3 regions of the Bacillus sp. Brlt_9 genome follow, and region 3 is predicted to be linked to each of the others. Evidence: predicted binding sites of a transcription regulator. Region 3 holds the regulator's gene; each other region holds the start of a gene.
What was found. The regulator NrdR, encoded in region 3, represses ribonucleotide reductase genes. The targets are predictions, from matches to a motif close to AACACNATATATNGTGTT.

Region 1 (5,627 bases), on a different contig from region 3:
AATCCGTTATGCGGAAACAGATCAAATGGGTGTTGTTTACCATTCAAATTATTTGGTGTGGCTTGAACTAGGCCGTACGAAACTTATACAAGATTTAGGGTTTTCATATGTTGAAATGGAGAAAGAGGGAATTATTTCTCCTGTGTTAGATTTGCAAATTTCGTATCGTAAAGCGATGCGTTACGGTGAACAAGCAATTGTGAAAACATGGGTGGACACTGTGAGCCCCCTTCGCGTTGTATATGGTTATGAAATATATAATGGTGAAGGTGAGCTTTGTATTACTGCAAGTACGACGAATATTTGTGCGAAAAAAGAAGGGTTCCGCCCTGTGTCATTTAAAAAGTTATATCCTGAGTGGTATGCGAAATATGAGGAAATTAAGAAAAAATAAAAAAGCGTGGCAGATGCCACGTTTTTTTTATTTTTCATAATTAAATTGAGGGAAATCATCACCGTCGTTAAATGTAACAGATAAATTATGTCCATCGAAGAACCACTCATCATCGCCTTCAATAAAGAAGTTAATACCTTCTTCTTGAGTTTGAACAGCAGGATGTGCAGGATCATCTTTACGAATACCTAAAGAAAGTCCCTTTTGCACTGTACTGCAACCGCCGTATTGTACGAAAAGGCGTAGTGTTTCACCCGATTGTAAGTTTAATTCGTTTTTATACCATTGTGCTGCTTCTTTTGTTACGGAAAGATTCATGTATAGTTCCTCCAAATTATGTTGCTTTTTCTTTAGTATAAAAAATAACGCAAAAAGACGCTATTAATATGCTTCACGTTTTCTTTTTGCGTTATGTGGGTTACGATCTTATTTTTGCTTTTTTGAAAAGTTTGCTTTCGGTTCAGTTTTATTTATAATTCGTCCGATATTTGCACGGTGTTTATAAATAACCATACCTGCTAATAAACACATCGCAATAATGAAGATTTTATCCCCGCTAACAATTGATGCAATAACAGCAACGACGGCTGTTACCATAGAAGAAAGTGATACGTATCTTGTTGTAAATAAAAGGCTGAAAAAGACAACAGCTAATATTGCAAAAACAACTGGTGAGTAGCATAATAGCACGCCAGCAGAAGTTGCAACTGCTTTACCACCACGGAATTTCGCGAAAATCGGATACACATGTCCAAGAACAGCTGCTAATCCGAACCATAGTGGGTGAACATCTAATCCGAAAATAATCGGTAGACTTGTTGCTAATGTACCTTTTAAAATGTCAGCAATTGTAACGATAAAACCTGCTTTTTTCCCTAGTGTGCGGAATGTATTTGTTCCGCCTAGATTACCGCTTCCGTGCTCACGAATGTCAATTCCATAACCAATCTTTCCAACGACTAGTGCAAATGGAATCGAGCCAAGTAAGTAGGCAACGATAAATAAAAGATATGTAGTAACCATAAGTTCAGTCTCCTTTATTCAAATGTGTTGATAAAGGGTAAAAAGAGTTTTTCCCGTATATTGTACCATACATTTGTAAAGAGCACATTTCTTTTTTGTAAATGAAAAATTCATTATTTCGTGAAAAAAATTTCACAGGAACGTTACATTTCTTACAGAAACAATCAGACTATATGTAGTAACATTTTAATCGAAAGACAACAACATATTGGTGGAGGGTTATAAATGTTACAAAAAAATACACGTGGAGAAGAATTAATGAGAGTGTTTGAGACGATTGTCCACGGCAATGAACAGGATTTAATGCAAGAAAATGCAAATGTAGATGGCCGCTCTCCGATGGGAGTAATGGGAACGTTCGCATCTGAGAGTGCGAAATATTATGCTGTTGAAAATTTATTGTCAGATCAAGTGAAAAAAGCGATAAATCAAAATATATTATATCCACATGACTTAGACTTTTATGCGACGGGAACGACGACTTGTTCGCAAATTCCGTTAGCGCAAATGCTTGCGAACGGTTTTCATACCGGACATGGGCATATGAGACAACCGCAAGACATTAAAAGTGCATTGGCCCTTTCATCTATTATTTTTCAAGCGAATCAAAATATGCAGCACGGTGGTCAATCGTTTGCACTCTTTGATATAGATTTAGCTCCGTATGTGAGAAAAACAGTAGCGAGACATAAGAAACGATTGCAGTCATATCCGCTTACGAAAGAACAAATAGAAGAGTTTGCATGGAAAGAAACAGAAAATGATACGTATCAGGCGTGTGAAGCTTTCATTCATAATTCAAATAGTATGCACAGTAGGGGCGGGGGACAAGTACCGTTTATTTCTATTAATTATGGAACAGACACATCAAAAGAGGGACGGTTATTAGTTAGACAGCTTTTAAAAGCGACACAAGCTGGTCTTGGTAAAGGGGAAACACCAATTTTTCCAATTCAAATTTTTAAAATGAAAAAAGGTGTGAACTTTGAAGAATGCGATCCGAACTACGATTTATTTGAATTAGCGTTAGAGACAACGGCTGAACGATTGTTCCCTAACTTTTCATTTTTAGATGCGCCATTTAATGCAGTGCATTATGATGGGCGACCGGAAAGTGAAGTGTGTTACATGGGATGTCGTACGCGTGTTATGTCTAACATACACGGAGAAGAAACAGCGATTGGAAGAGGGAATTTATCATTTACGTCTATTAACTTAGTGAAACTAGCGCTCATTAGTGGTTCAAAGGAAGCTTTTTTTGAAGCGTTAAATTACTACTTAGATTTAGGAATCCAGCAATTATTAGAGAGATTTGAGTATCAATGTACGAAGCGAGCAAGAGATTTTCGATTTTTATATTCACAAGGTGTATGGCGCGGTGGCGAAAAGTTACAGCCTGAAGATTCTGTAGCATCCATTTTAAAGCAAGGGACGTTAAGTCTTGGTTTTATCGGTCTTGCGGAATGTTTAGTAGCTTTAACAGGAAAACATCATGGAGAAGATGAAGAATCATGGAAACTCGGGTACGAAATTATTTCCTTTATGAGAGATAGAATGGATAAAGCGACAGAAGAACATGAACTGAATTTCTCAATCATTGCAACTCCTGCAGAAGGGTTATCAGGGAAGTTTGTGAAAAAAGATAGGGAAGAATTTGGCGTGATTACCGGTATAACGAACCATAATTATTATACGAATTCATTCCATATCCCAGTTTATTATAACATTCAAGCGATAAAAAAAATTCGTTTAGAAGGACCTTTCCATGCCTTATGTAACGGGGGACATATTACGTATATTGAATTAGACGGAGCAGCTATGCATAACAAACAGGCGTTAAAACAAATTGTACAAGCGATGGCAGATCATGGCGTTGGGTACGGTTCAATTAATCATCCTGTAGACCGTTGTAAGTGCTGTAGTTATCACGGAGTCATTGGAAATGAATGTCCAAGTTGCGGAAATGAAGACGAGGCTAATATAGAAAGAATTCGCCGTATAACAGGATATCTTGTAGGCGATATGTCGAAGTGGAATAGTGCAAAACGTAGTGAAGAAATGGATCGGGTGAAGCATAAATGAAAGTGATGAACATCATTCATGATAGTGTAGTAGACGGGGAAGGGTTGCGGACAGTCGTGTTTTTTGCGGGCTGTCCGCATCGTTGTTTCGGTTGCCATAATCCTAAATCGTGGAATATTTGTAATGGAACTGAAATGGCAGTAGAAGAAATTGTGAAAGAGATTGCAAGTAATCCATTAACTGATGTAACATTTTCAGGTGGAGATCCATTTTTTCAAGCTGCTGAAGTGAAAAAAGTAGCAAAAGCAGTGAAAGATATGAAAAAAAATTTATGGATGTATACAGGTTATACGTTAGAAGAGATACAGAGTTCTCAAAATAATGATATGATAGAGTTGTTACATTATGGGGATGTTTTAGTCGATGGAAGATTTGAAATCGAGAAAAAAGATTTAACACTTCCATTTCGCGGAAGCTCCAATCAACGTATTATTCGATTGAAAGAGTAAAAAGGCGGGATAGATTATATGAATAAAACAGTATTACTAGTTGAAGATGAAAGAAGATTACGTGAAATTGTTAGTGATTATTTTCGTAATGAAGGCTTTGAAGTAATCGAAGCAGAAGACGGAAAAAAAGCGTTAGAGTTATTTGCAGAGCATGAAATTGATTTAATTATGTTAGATATTATGTTACCTGAAATAGATGGATGGTCTGTGTGTAGACGAATTAGAAAAGAATCAGCAGTACCTATCATTATGTTAACAGCACGTTCAGATGAGGATGATACATTACTAGGGTTCGAATTAGGTGCAGATGAGTACGTAACGAAACCTTTCAGCCCGAAAGTGTTAGTAGCTCGAGCGAAGACGTTATTAAAACGTGCGGATGGCGTGGTAGGAGTAGCGGAAGAAAATGCTATGTCTTTAGCTGGAATAGAAGTGAATCGTCTATCTAGAACTGTTTTAGTAGATGGAGAAGAAATTATATTGACGCATAAAGAGTTTGAACTTCTTGTTTATTTAATGGAGAACAAAGGAATTGTGTTGTCACGTCAACATTTATTAGATCAGTTATGGGGATATGATTACTACGGAGATGACCGAACGGTTGATACTCATATTAAAAAACTACGAAACAAACTAGGAGATAAAGCGAAGCATATCGGTACTGTTATTCGAGTTGGTTATAAGTTTGAAGAATAATTGTAACGAATTGTGTACCTTAGCCTAGGGAAATGTCGATTTTATATCCTCTATTGCAGGTAGAATGTACAAAAAATACATTTCTTGTCTACAATGTTAGATAAGAGTATTTTTTTAATTGGATTTCACGATGAGTTCACAAGAAGGACACAAAACGTGACTATACTGAAAATACGAATTCACCAGAGAGGGGAAATAAAACATGGGATATTACGACGGACCGAATTTAAATGAAGAGCATAGTGAAACGAGAGAAGTGAGAAAATCAGGTAGTAAAAAAGGTTATTTTTTCACAGGTTTAGTCGGAGCGGTAGTTGGAGCTGTCACAATTAGTTTTGCGGCACCTTATATGCCATGGGCTCAAAATAATGGAGCGGCTGTATCATCATTTAGTTCGGATTCAAAAGTTGAAGGTACTGTAGTTCCTGTTGTCAATAAAGCAAAAAATGAAACTGATTTACCTGGTATGATTGAAGGCGCGAAAGATGTTGTTGTAGGTGTGATTAATATGCAACAAAGCATTGATCCATTTGCAATGCAACCGACAGGCCAAGAACAACAAGCTGGTTCAGGATCAGGTGTTATTTATAAAAAAGCAGGGAATAAAGCATATATTGTAACAAATAACCACGTAGTAGATGGAGCAAATAAACTTGCTGTGAAGCTGAGTGATGGAAAGCAAGTTGATGCGAAATTAGTTGGTAAAGACCCTTGGTTAGACTTAGCTGTTGTTGAAATTGATGGATCTAATGTAAATAAAGTGGCCACTTTAGGTGATTCAAGTAAACTTCGTGCGGGTGAAAAAGCAATTGCAATCGGTAACCCACTAGGGTTTGATGGAAGTGTAACGGAAGGTATTATTAGTAGTAAAGAACGTGAAATTCCAGTAGATATCGATGGCGATAAGCGTGCAGATTGGAACGCTCAAGTTATTCAAACAGATGCAGCGATTAACCCAGGTAATAGTGGTGGTGCGTTATTTA
Region 2 (5,627 bases), on a different contig from region 3:
CGCTCCCATTATCTCCAACGAGTCCTATAATTTTCCCTTCCGTAATCTCTATGTTTAATTCACGGATCACTGCTTTTAATCCGTATCTCTTCCATAAGTTTTCTATTTTTAATAACTCTGTCATTCGCTCTCCTCCCTCTTCTCATGTAATGAAGAGCGCAGGATTGTAAGAATTTCTTCTTCTGAAAAACCTAAATTGTCCATTCCATCTATAAAAGAATGAAGTAATTCTTTCGCCATCTCTTTTCGCAGCTCCATAATTTTCTCCCCTTCATTCGTTACATATCGTCCCATTCCTCTACGTGTTACAACAACCCTATCCCGTTCTAGCTCTTGAAATGTACGCTGAATCGTATTTGGATTTACTTGTAATTCACTCGCTAATTCACGTACAGAGGGAATTTTATCACCAGGCAATAAATGTCCTGTTACAATTTCTTTTTTTATGTATTCCATTACCTGAATGTAAATTGGTGTATTTGGAGAAAACTCTATTTTCATTTCTTCCCTCCTTTTGTATCGGTGTACTAGTTAAATAATACACTGATACAAAAAGATTGTAAATACCCATTTACTTACAAAAAAGTTCTATCCATTAACCGGATAGAACTTTTTCAACAAAAATCGTTATACAAAAATAATAGTGTTATGTAAACAAAACCATAAAGAAAAGCTGTCTTATCAATGAATAAGACAGCTTTTCTTTATGATTATATATTAAAAATTAAACACGAAGTCATCATCAGATAACTTTTCAACGTTCGTCGCTTTTACGTAACCATTTCCTTTTACAGAGAAGAAATCATGGTTTTTCGTATCTGTACGTAAACCATTTAAAACGATTGGGTTAATTTCTTCTTCTTCAAACTTCGGCTCAAGTCCTAAGTTCATAAGTCCTTTATTCGCATTGTAACGAACGAAACGATTTACATCCTCTACAAGACCGATAGAAGTGTAAATTTCTTCTGTGTATGCCATTTCAATTTCATATAGTTCCATTAATAACTCTTGTGTTTCTTTTTGCACTTCTTGTTGATCTTCTGCAGAAAGTTCTGCGAAGAGTTGTTGTGCTAAAATACCGACGAATACGCCGTGAATTGATTCATCACGAATTATTAAGTTAATAATCTCACCACTTGCCGTTAGTTTTCCTTGACCAGCTAAGTAAAGTGGATAGAAGAAACCACTATAGAATAAGTAACTTTCTAAGAACACACTGGCTACCATTGCCATGTATAATTCTTTTTTCGCTACTTCAGGCTTTAATAAACGACGATAGTAACTCGTGATAATGCCAGCCTTTTTCTCAAGTAAAGGATGATTGTCTACCCATTCAAAAATATCATCGATTTCTTCTTCAGTAGCTAACGTTGTGAAAATATGACTGTAACTCTTCGCATGTACTTCTTCCATAGCTCCCATGAAAGCTAATACACTTTTCGCTTGTAAATTTTCAAGATGAACAAGTACAAGAGGCATCCCTTCGCCGCCTTGTTTCGTATCTAAAAGTGTTAAACCACCTAATACACGCTTATAAGCAATCTGCTCTTCTTTTGATAATTGTGCCCAAGTATTTTTGTCAGAAGACACTGCGATTTCTTCTTCTGTCCAAAACTGAGCGATGTTTTGCTTCCAAAACATTAAACTAAAATCATCTTCTTTTTTGTTCCAGTTTACCGCACGCATTCAATCGCCCCTTCTCTAAATAAACATGAAAAATTGATAACTAAGCATGAGCAGGGTTCAGAAAACCCTGCTCATGATGTCTCACTTTTTATATTAAACGGTACAAGCTACGCACTCTTCAACGCTTAACTTACGTGTTCTCGTATAATAAAGACTCTTTAAGCCTTTTTTATGTGCATAGATGTAGTAACGTGCTAATTCACGTGTTGAAATATCACTATTAACGTAAAGAATTGTACTAATTCCTTGGTCAATATGTTCTTGGATTTCTGCGATTAAATCAATTAATTTAAACTGATTCATATCGTAAGAAGATTTATAGTACCAGAACGTATCTTTTGATAAATACGGCATTGGATAATATGTTGTTGCATTCGCATACGTTCTTGATTCAATTTGACTTACGATCGGCATTACGCTTGAAGTTGCATTTTGAACGTAACTGATAGATTGTGTTGGAGCGATAGCAAGACGGTATGAATTATATAATCCATTCTTCTTCACTTGCTCTTTTAAACTTGTCCAATCTTCTTTTGTCGGAATATGAATTCCTTCAAATAGTTGCTGAACTTTTTCAGTTACTGGGCTGTAATCTGTCGTTTCGTACTTTTCAAAGTATGTGCCATTCGCATAATCAGACTTATCGAAGTCTTTAAATGTTTCGCCTTTTTCTTTAGCGATTTCCATACTTTTCTCAATCGAGTAGTAATTTAACATCATAAAGAATGTACGAGCAAACTCTTTCGCTTCAGCACTTTCATATGCGATTTTGTTTTTTGATAAATATCCGTGTAAGTTCATTGCGCCAAGTCCAACTGAATGAAGCTCATCATTCGCTTTTTTCACAGTTGGTGCATTCGGAATGATCGTCATATCAGAAACAGCTGTTAAAGCTTCCATTCCCGCATGAACGGCTTCACGAATTTCTTTATTCTCCATTACATTTACGATATTTAACGATCCTAAGTTACAGTTAATATCGCGACGAATGATATCATCTGTACCGTAATCATTTATTTCTGAAGTTTCTTGCAACTGGAAGATTTCTGTCTCGAATGTTCAACTGAGTTCGCTACTCCTCAGTCCGTTGCTCAAGCAACTGCTGTATGTCACCATACAGGACAGACTATATCATCACCTGCAGCATTACCTGATTAGGTGCTCCGCTTTTCGAACGCCAATCGCTTGCGCTCTACTCCCATAAGGGATAGTCGTTAGGCTTTTACTTATCTTAATACTTCAGAAAGTCTCTTATTACTTTATGGTGTCCCATCACTCTGCTATACAAAATAATAAGATACATTCTGAACTTTTATATTTTCATTCTAAGATAAGATTTAGCACGGTAGGTTACCTCAAATTTGAGGCTTTCCCCGTTTAACGGAGTTTTCGACTAGCATTTCTACTAGAAGGTGCTACATATTTAACACAAGTTCGACATCTTCACAGTTCCAATATCCTTCAGTGGATGTTGGTTATTTGCATTTGATTTAAACATTAAGTACGGATAACCAGACTCAAGTTGAATCATAGCAATTTTAATAAGCATATCACGTGCACTAATATCTAGCGGCTTCTTCTTCACTTTCGGATTGCTCATTAATTCATCGTACATTTCATCGATATCAATATCATCTAAATGCTTGCCATATTCTTTATACACCGTATAAGGCGCGAAAACATGGAAAGGTTCGTTTTTCTCAGCAAGCTCAAAGAACTTACTTGGAACGATAATTCCGATTGATAGAGACTGAATACGGCTCTTCTCATCGGCATTTATTTTTTTTGTATCAAGGAATTCAATAATATCCCAATGGAAAATGTTTAAGTATACTGCCCCGGCACCTTTTCGTTGGCCAAGTTGATTCGCATATGAAAACGAATCTTCAAGCAATTTCATAACAGGTACTACACCACTTGCTGCGTTTTCGATACCTTTAATTTGCTCACCGCGTGCGCGTAGCTTAGATAAGTTTAAAGCTACTCCTCCGCCGATTTTCGATAATTGCATTGCAGTATTAATGTTAAAGCCGATTGAATTTAAGCTATCATCCATCTCTAACAAGAAACAAGACACCATTTCTCCTCTTCTGCTTCGTCCCGCATTTAAAAAGGTTGGTGTCGCTGGTTGGTAGTTTTGTTTTACAATCATGCTTGCGAAGTGTTTTGCCTTCGCAACATCACCGCGTCCTAAGTATAATGAAACAATTGCTACACGATCTTCATAGCTTTCTAAGTATTGTTTTTGATCATTTGTTTTTAACGCATAATCTTTGTAGAACTTAGATGCTGCCATATAAGATTGGAACTCGAAGTTTTCACCATAAGCGATGTTATATACCTCTTCTACTTCCTCCAAGCTATACTCGTCCAGAACGTTGTAATAGTAATCATGTTCTTTCATATACTCCATTCGCTCTGCCACGCTATTAAAATGAACGGTATTCTCTCTAGCTTCTTCCATAAAGACTTCTAATGCCTCTTTATCTTTATGAAGCTGATAAAAACCGTCCTGCATTTGCGTGATTTCATTATTCAGTTCAATGTGTCGCAATCTCCCGCACCCTTTCCTTAAAATATTCTACATCGTTATTTGTTCCTGATAACTCAAATTTTGATACAATAGGCACTTCATATTTAGCAGAAATTTTGTCAGCACTTGCACCGAACATGTCTCCCCAGTTACGATTGCCGCTTGCAGATACGCCTTTTAATTTTTCATTATTGCGCTCTAAAAATTCTAAAACACGTTCTGGTACATTGCCAAAACCTGTTGTATACGTAATTAAAACAAAGTCTTCATCTATTACTAGATCTTCACCAATTTGAACGGCCGGCATATTTAATTTGTGAATGAAACGCTTCACGTTTCCTGTCATAGAATCATATGCAACTAACATTTCCGACCCTCCCTCTCCAATCTATACTCTCTGTATGTTGTTTCTTGATTTCTCTATATATTGTATTACGTTTCAAAATAAGACACAAGATATATGTATAAATTCTTTCTTTTTTTAACTTTTACTTTTCGACAAGACAGTCGATTTTTTTCAATACAATGACTATGAAACAACATTCTAAAACTCATGTCAATAAAGTGCTTTTCAAAAAAGTTGTCAACGAATTTAACCTTATTTTTAAAAAAGTTACCAATATATTTTGTCATAAAACGGCAAATGCTGGAGGAATATATTTCTCCAGCATCACGCAAAAAAGAACAGACATGAAACGATAATCTGTTCTAAAAAACGATTACATTTATCAATTTTAGTTTATTAAATATTATACATATACTTTCGGTTCGCGTTACATACTAAAAGATAACTATTATAGAAAAAGATTATTATTATGGAAATTCAATTTATTTATGAAAAGATTATTCAGAGTGCTCAATGCGCAAAATATCTTTTACAAATATATGATGTGGATTTTCATCTTTATCAATCATTGTACATACAGGAGCCTCTTCATCAAAGTACACAATCATTCCTTCTACGTACTGATATGTATGTTGAACTTGTACAGTTACTTTAATTTCTACAGCCTCTTCATATGCTCTTTTTATTTTCTGGAGCATTTTTGTTGAACACTTGCGTTTCTCTGGATACATGACCATCCCCATAAACCTATTGCCCGCTCTATCTTTCCACATATAATCCCAATGCGGTAATATGCCTTGTTTAAAATCGCCCATAATTCTCCTCCCCTATAATTCTTCTAGTTACGAACGTGGCGTTTCTGAATATGTATAAATGACCTGTCCGCCGCGCTGTGCATTCCCAATAATATGTTTAAAATCTTCACGACTAACTACAACTTTCCTGAACGTATAAAATACATCTTTCGTCGCAACATACTCCTTTATTTCACCATTTTTCAGCTGATCCAAAATTGCATTTGCTAATTGTTCATCCATGTATTTCACCTCTATGCAATATTTT
Region 3 (5,627 bases):
TCACATTGCGCTCAAACTCATGTAATCCATGTAATTGTACCCGTTCTTGAAATACATTTCGCAAAGTAATAATCATATTATGGTCTTGTTCTTTCGTATATAAATAAATTTTTTTCGGCGAAATAGAAAGAAGTGGCGCAATTACTTTCGTATCAATATATACATCCTTTTGCTTCAATAATTCCTCATCTATATATTGAACCAATTTCTCCTGTTTTAAACGTCTACCTTTATCATCATAGAAAATAAAACTTTCATCAAAAATAAGGTGCACACAGGACAAACGTGATTTTCGGCTGCGTACTTGTTGCCTTAGCGTCTCAATAAACATTTGATATTCTTGTTCCAACTTATACTCATCAATCGCCACTTCAGCAAGCTTAGCTACCATTTCCCTATATGTACGAAGACGAAAACGAACATATGATGAAAACGAGAATGAAAGTGGATCACAAAGCCAGTTATTTAAAGAAGTTTTAATATATGATTCAAATGTGTGACGTGTTAATTCACGAGCAATCCCTTTTCTTCTTCCTTTTAAAATCTCATGTGCCATATGCAGTATTTGATGACATTCTTCCTCTTCTTCATAAAAAAACTTCTCTTTTAAGATTGTATATATCCACTCATTTTGTTTCACATTCACAATGAAATATACCATTACTGGCAATAAAACCTTTTCAATATAATTCGATTCACATACTGGTATATGAATCACCACTTTTTGTTCCTGTAAATACACACTCGTTTCCTTATATAACAGTTCCGCTCTTTTCAGTAGTTGTCTATATACGTGCACAGCATCATTTTTTTCTTCGAAGCAAATTTCAATCACTTTTGTCCCCCCTTTTATCCCTGCTCTAAAGGACTGTATCTATACGTTACAAATCCTATAAGAGTCCGTCCCGCGTGAAAGTTCACTCTTAGTAGAATTACATTTCTTATCGTTAGAAAATCCACTCGATATGGCTTGCTAATTTTATATATATTAAGGGAGGGAGAAAAAAATGATACAAGCTACAATGAATTTTCTATAAGAACTTTTCGTTTTGCAATTCACCTAGTCTGAAAAGTGTTCAAAACGAAAAAAAGAGCAAGCTTCTCAGCTTACTCTTTACTTATGACGTCGGTTTTTCCCGCCAATTGGAATTGGCTTCGCTAAATATTTAATTCGTTCCATAATACGCGCTGCTTTCATTTGTTCTGCTTCACCGCGTTGTGTGTAAGTTAAATGATGTTCCAATTCCTTGAAATCAAAGTTAGACGTAAAGAACGTCGGTAAGTTTTCTAACATACGGAATTGCAAAATCGCACCAAGCACATCATCACGCACAAAGCTTGACATCGCTTCTGCTCCGATGTCATCTAACATTAAAACTTGTACGCGTTTCACCGCATCAATCTTTTCCCCAATTGAATTATCTTGAATCGAACTTTTAATTTCACGTAAAAATTCAGGGAAGTATACGAGCATCGAACTTATTTTCTTTCGAGCAAGCTCATTCGCAATTGCTCCTAACAAATACGTTTTCCCTACACCAAATTTACCGTACAAATATAAACCTTGTACTTTTTTACCAGGTTCATATGTATTTAAAAATTCATTAGCTGCACCAATTGCATCAATACGTGCATCTAAATCTGAAGGATCTAAGTTTTCCATTGTTGCCTGTAAAATGTCAGTTGGCATATATACACTTTGAACGAGCTTTTCATATTTCTTTCTCTCATCATATGCTACTTTTCTAACGCAACGATCGTATTGAATATCGATCATCTTCCCTTGGATAACGAGCTTTGGCTCATATCCTTGCAGCATGTTTTTACACGAACCTAAATCCGGACAATCCGCGCAACCTACACTTTGTCCAATATATTCGTATAATTTTACAAGACTGCGCTCAATCATAGAAGTTGTTACTTCACCTTTATGTTCGTCTATAAATTCTTTCACACGCGGATGTGCCATTACTTCCGCCTTTAATACTTCATATCTATTTTTAAAATTTTCATTTTCCATTAACTTTGCAAATGAATTTTGAATATGCTCCATCTTCTCACCTCAAAGAGCGTTCATTCTCTTCTATTAATCACGCTTATATTTTTTTAACACTTCTTCTAGTCGTTTTCGTTCATCATCTAACGTACTTGCATCTTTTTTCTTACTTACATCTTTCTTCACTGTTTCTTTCGATTGTTCTTTCGGCTCTTCTTTCAGCCAATCTGGTACCATTTCTTGTCGTACCGTTTTCTTCGACGTACGACCTTTTTTCTTCGTCTCAGCCCACTCTTGATATTGACGATTCTCTTCTTTCGCTAATGCCATTGCTTCAGCTACTGTACCTACCTTTTTACGTGCCCAATGCCCAGCAATCTTCTCCACATACGTTTTCGCAAGTTTCATATCCGAGCGTAGCATAACGTAATAAATAAGTACATTCACAACACCTGGCGCTAACTTTTGATTAATCATTACATCTTCAACAATTTGCAAGTCAGCCTTTGTCGCCTCTGCACCGCCAGAGATTTCTTTCAGTAGTTGTTTTGGTGAGATTTCCTCTAGCTGTTTGATTAACATCTCTTCTTGCGTAGAAGGCTCTTTCTCTTTCATCATACGTGCAGCGTGAGGCTGTACTCTTTCACTTAATACAGGTAACGCTTGACCGTTTTCGAACTGATACCAATCACGTGCTCCTTTTCTAAGCCTTTCGACATCAATTGTCTGCATCTCTGTCATCGCACCAAGAACGATATTTTGCATTGATAACACATCTACATCATACACGTAAGCAAGTGTAATGACACATTCTCGCACTTGATCTGTAATCGCCTTTTTAGGGACAAGAGCCGACAAGCCATCTACAAATAAGGAGAAATCAAAGAAATCATTCCAAACTTTTGGAGCGTCTCCCTTTTCATTACTTGGCATTGCTGTCGTTTTTGGAATACGAAGGTCTTCCTGCGCATGCTCAAGCTGTCCTGGATTAAACGAACCAAACACATCATTAAAAGAACGCGTCACATTTTCATAAGATACAAAATCAAATTCTTCTTCTAAGAAATATTGCTTTACTTGATTATATTTTGTCCGACTCAATCGATTGTATAAAAAGATACTTAAAACAATGTCATCAAAAAACTGCTTCGGAGATAAAGGTGGTTGCAGCTCATATATAAACATTCGAATATCTTTTTCTTTCTTAATATATACTTTCAAAAGCCCAATTGCCTCTAACTTTACTCGTTCCTCATATACTTCGGGAAGTTGCATTTGCATGGTCACCATAAGGGAATGATGCGTATTCTCTTTTCCAAACACACGGTCTTGCTCTAACTCTCCCCATAGCGTCATGTACAAGCTAAAAGCTCTACTACCTATTAACGGCTGATACAACATCGTTAACACTTTTCGGTCGTAATTATGCAATAACCCTTTCGCACTTACTTTATAACGATCAATTGGCAATAGCTCCATCCATGACTGTTTTTCCATTCTTGCTTTTCCTTTCCTCTCATCCAATCTATCCTCTACTTCATTCGTTCTATCTTCATTATATAATTCCTTAGCGAAAAAGAGCTATTAGCTTACGCCTCTAGCTCTCTTATCTCATTACTTACGGTATGTAAAGAGAATACAATACAGCTTCTACTCTCTTTCTTTTTGCAGTATATCTTTTAATTCTTCAATAAATACATTTAAATCTTTAAATTGGCGATATACAGAAGCAAAACGCACGTAAGCAACATCATCGATATCACGCAGTTCTTCCATAACAATTTCACCAATCATATCACTTTTCACTTCTGATATACCTAAATTACGAAGTTCACGTTCCACACTTTGAGTTACTTCTTCTAATTGTCTTAAAGATACCGGTCTTTTTTCACATGCTTTAATTAAGCCACGTAAAATCTTTTCTTTATTAAACTCTTCTCGTGTACCTTCTTTTTTTACAACGATAAGAGGTGACTCTTCTACTCTTTCAAATGTCGTAAAGCGACTTAAACAGCTTTCACACTCTCTCCTTCTTCGAATAGAGCGCCCCTCGTCTACCGGACGCGAATCTAACACTCTTGTACCATTATGAGAACAGGATGGACAACGCAATATATTCACTCCTTTACACTATACTCTTTATTTTTTCTCTACTTACTTCATCTGACAATATATATACATTATTATATAACTCATTCTAACTCTCTTACCACTTTAAGTTGAAGCGCATTATTTTATCATCTCGTTTTCAAAAATAAGATGGTAGATGAAATGCTGCCTTATTCGTAAGAGGTCCATTTATTCAACTAACGAGTACGTTATATTTTCCCTTTTTTATAAACTAAAAAAGAGGTGCATTATACACCTCTTTACATTTTAAATCAATTATGTTCTTTTTTAAAGAGCTTTTGTTTCTCTCTGCTTAATTTCGAAGCTACCAGTGCCTCGAGGAAGCTCGATGCTCTCACGCGTTTTCGCGTTTAAACCTTCTGCAATATATTCTGCAGCAACATTTGGATCAATACGATCCCCACAAGTATAAACATCAATACTTGCGTAACCGTGCTCCGGAAAGCTATGAATTGTTAAATGTGATTCCGAGATAATTACTACTCCACTTACACCTTGTGGTGCAAATTTATGGAAAGCAACCTCACGTACTTCAGCACCAGCTCTTAGTGCTGCATCCACAAATAATTGTTCAATATACGGCATGTCATTAAGCTTGTCGAAATCGCAATCCCAAAGTTCAGCGATCACGTGACGACCCATCGTATCCATAGTATCCATTCTACAGTTCCCCCTTGTAAATTTATTCTAACTGTTCGAATTGAAAACTAATTTGCAATTTGGCTTGCTCCACTACCACGGGGGAAAGTTAGTCCAGAGAGGTCCTAACCCTTTAAGTAGTGACTACGTACCTCAGCTCTTAAGTTTACGAGTGTTAGTATACTTTGTTTATTTTCATTTTGCAACAACAGTTTTTTCGATTTTCTGTCATATTTTCCTCTTTACTTTTCCCTAAAAAAAATAAATGATTCACAAATACAGTAATCCCAACGTTTCGTGGTATGTCCACTTCCGAAAATATACTCCTATAATTTTTTTCCTTTTCAGAAAAAAATAAAAAAAAGAGGGCAAATATTCCCTTGCCCTCTCCCTTATTTACTTAAATATGTTGCACATTTTTTTGTTTCGCTAATTCGTCAACAACTAACGTTACAAGATCTACAACACGACGAGAGTAGCCCCACTCGTTATCATACCAAGCAAGTACTTTCACTTTACGATCACCCATTACCATTGTAGATAAACCATCAATGATAGCTGAATGTGTATTTGTATTAAAGTCAATAGATACTAAAGGCTCTTCACTGAATTCTACAATGCCTTTTAACGCACCGTTTGCAACAGTTTTGAATGCTTCATTAATAGCTTCAACTGTCACATCACGTTTTACATCTACTACTAAGTCAACAAGAGACACGTTTGGTGTTGGTACACGAAGTGCCATACCATGAAGTTTTCCGTTTAAGTGCGGAAGAACTTTTGCAAGCGCTTTCGCAGCACCTGTCGTTGTCGGAATGATTGATTGTCCGCAAGCACGTGCTCTTCTTAAATCTTTATGTGG

Region 1: the regulator NrdR is predicted to act here: its motif matches at 1,583-1,600, upstream of VF726_RS19375 (anaerobic ribonucleoside triphosphate reductase).
Region 2: the regulator NrdR is predicted to act here: its motif matches at 4,636-4,653, upstream of nrdI (class Ib ribonucleoside-diphosphate reductase assembly flavoprotein NrdI).

What each region holds. Positions count from the first base shown of each region.
Region 1 is NZ_JAYJLO010000004.1:564,873-570,499, reverse strand. Features, by position in the region: gene VF726_RS19390 (acyl-CoA thioesterase) at 1-394, shown strand, start outside; gene VF726_RS19385 (HesB/YadR/YfhF family protein) at 422-712, opposite strand; gene plsY (glycerol-3-phosphate 1-O-acyltransferase PlsY) at 821-1,417, opposite strand; gene VF726_RS19375 (anaerobic ribonucleoside triphosphate reductase) at 1,643-3,499, shown strand; gene nrdG (anaerobic ribonucleoside-triphosphate reductase activating protein) at 3,496-3,948, shown strand; gene VF726_RS19365 (response regulator transcription factor) at 3,967-4,644, shown strand; gene VF726_RS19360 (S1C family serine protease) at 4,847-5,627, shown strand, end outside.
Region 2 is NZ_JAYJLO010000001.1:222,642-228,268, reverse strand. Features, by position in the region: gene VF726_RS01220 (ABC transporter ATP-binding protein) at 1-124, opposite strand, end outside; gene VF726_RS01215 (GntR family transcriptional regulator) at 121-501, opposite strand; gene nrdF (class 1b ribonucleoside-diphosphate reductase subunit beta) at 718-1,686, opposite strand; gene VF726_RS01205 (ribonucleotide reductase) at 1,780-2,730, opposite strand; partial or broken gene VF726_RS01200 (ribonucleotide reductase N-terminal alpha domain-containing protein) at 3,113-4,240, opposite strand; gene nrdI (class Ib ribonucleoside-diphosphate reductase assembly flavoprotein NrdI) at 4,227-4,586, opposite strand; gene VF726_RS01190 (hypothetical protein) at 5,063-5,380, opposite strand; gene VF726_RS01185 (hypothetical protein) at 5,408-5,602, opposite strand.
Region 3 is NZ_JAYJLO010000002.1:278,699-284,325, reverse strand. Features, by position in the region: gene ytxC (putative sporulation protein YtxC) at 1-835, opposite strand, end outside; gene dnaI (primosomal protein DnaI) at 1,115-2,053, opposite strand; gene VF726_RS07700 (replication initiation and membrane attachment family protein) at 2,087-3,493, opposite strand; gene nrdR (transcriptional regulator NrdR) at 3,647-4,108, opposite strand; gene speD (adenosylmethionine decarboxylase) at 4,394-4,777, opposite strand; gene VF726_RS07685 (glyceraldehyde-3-phosphate dehydrogenase) at 5,166-5,627, opposite strand, start outside.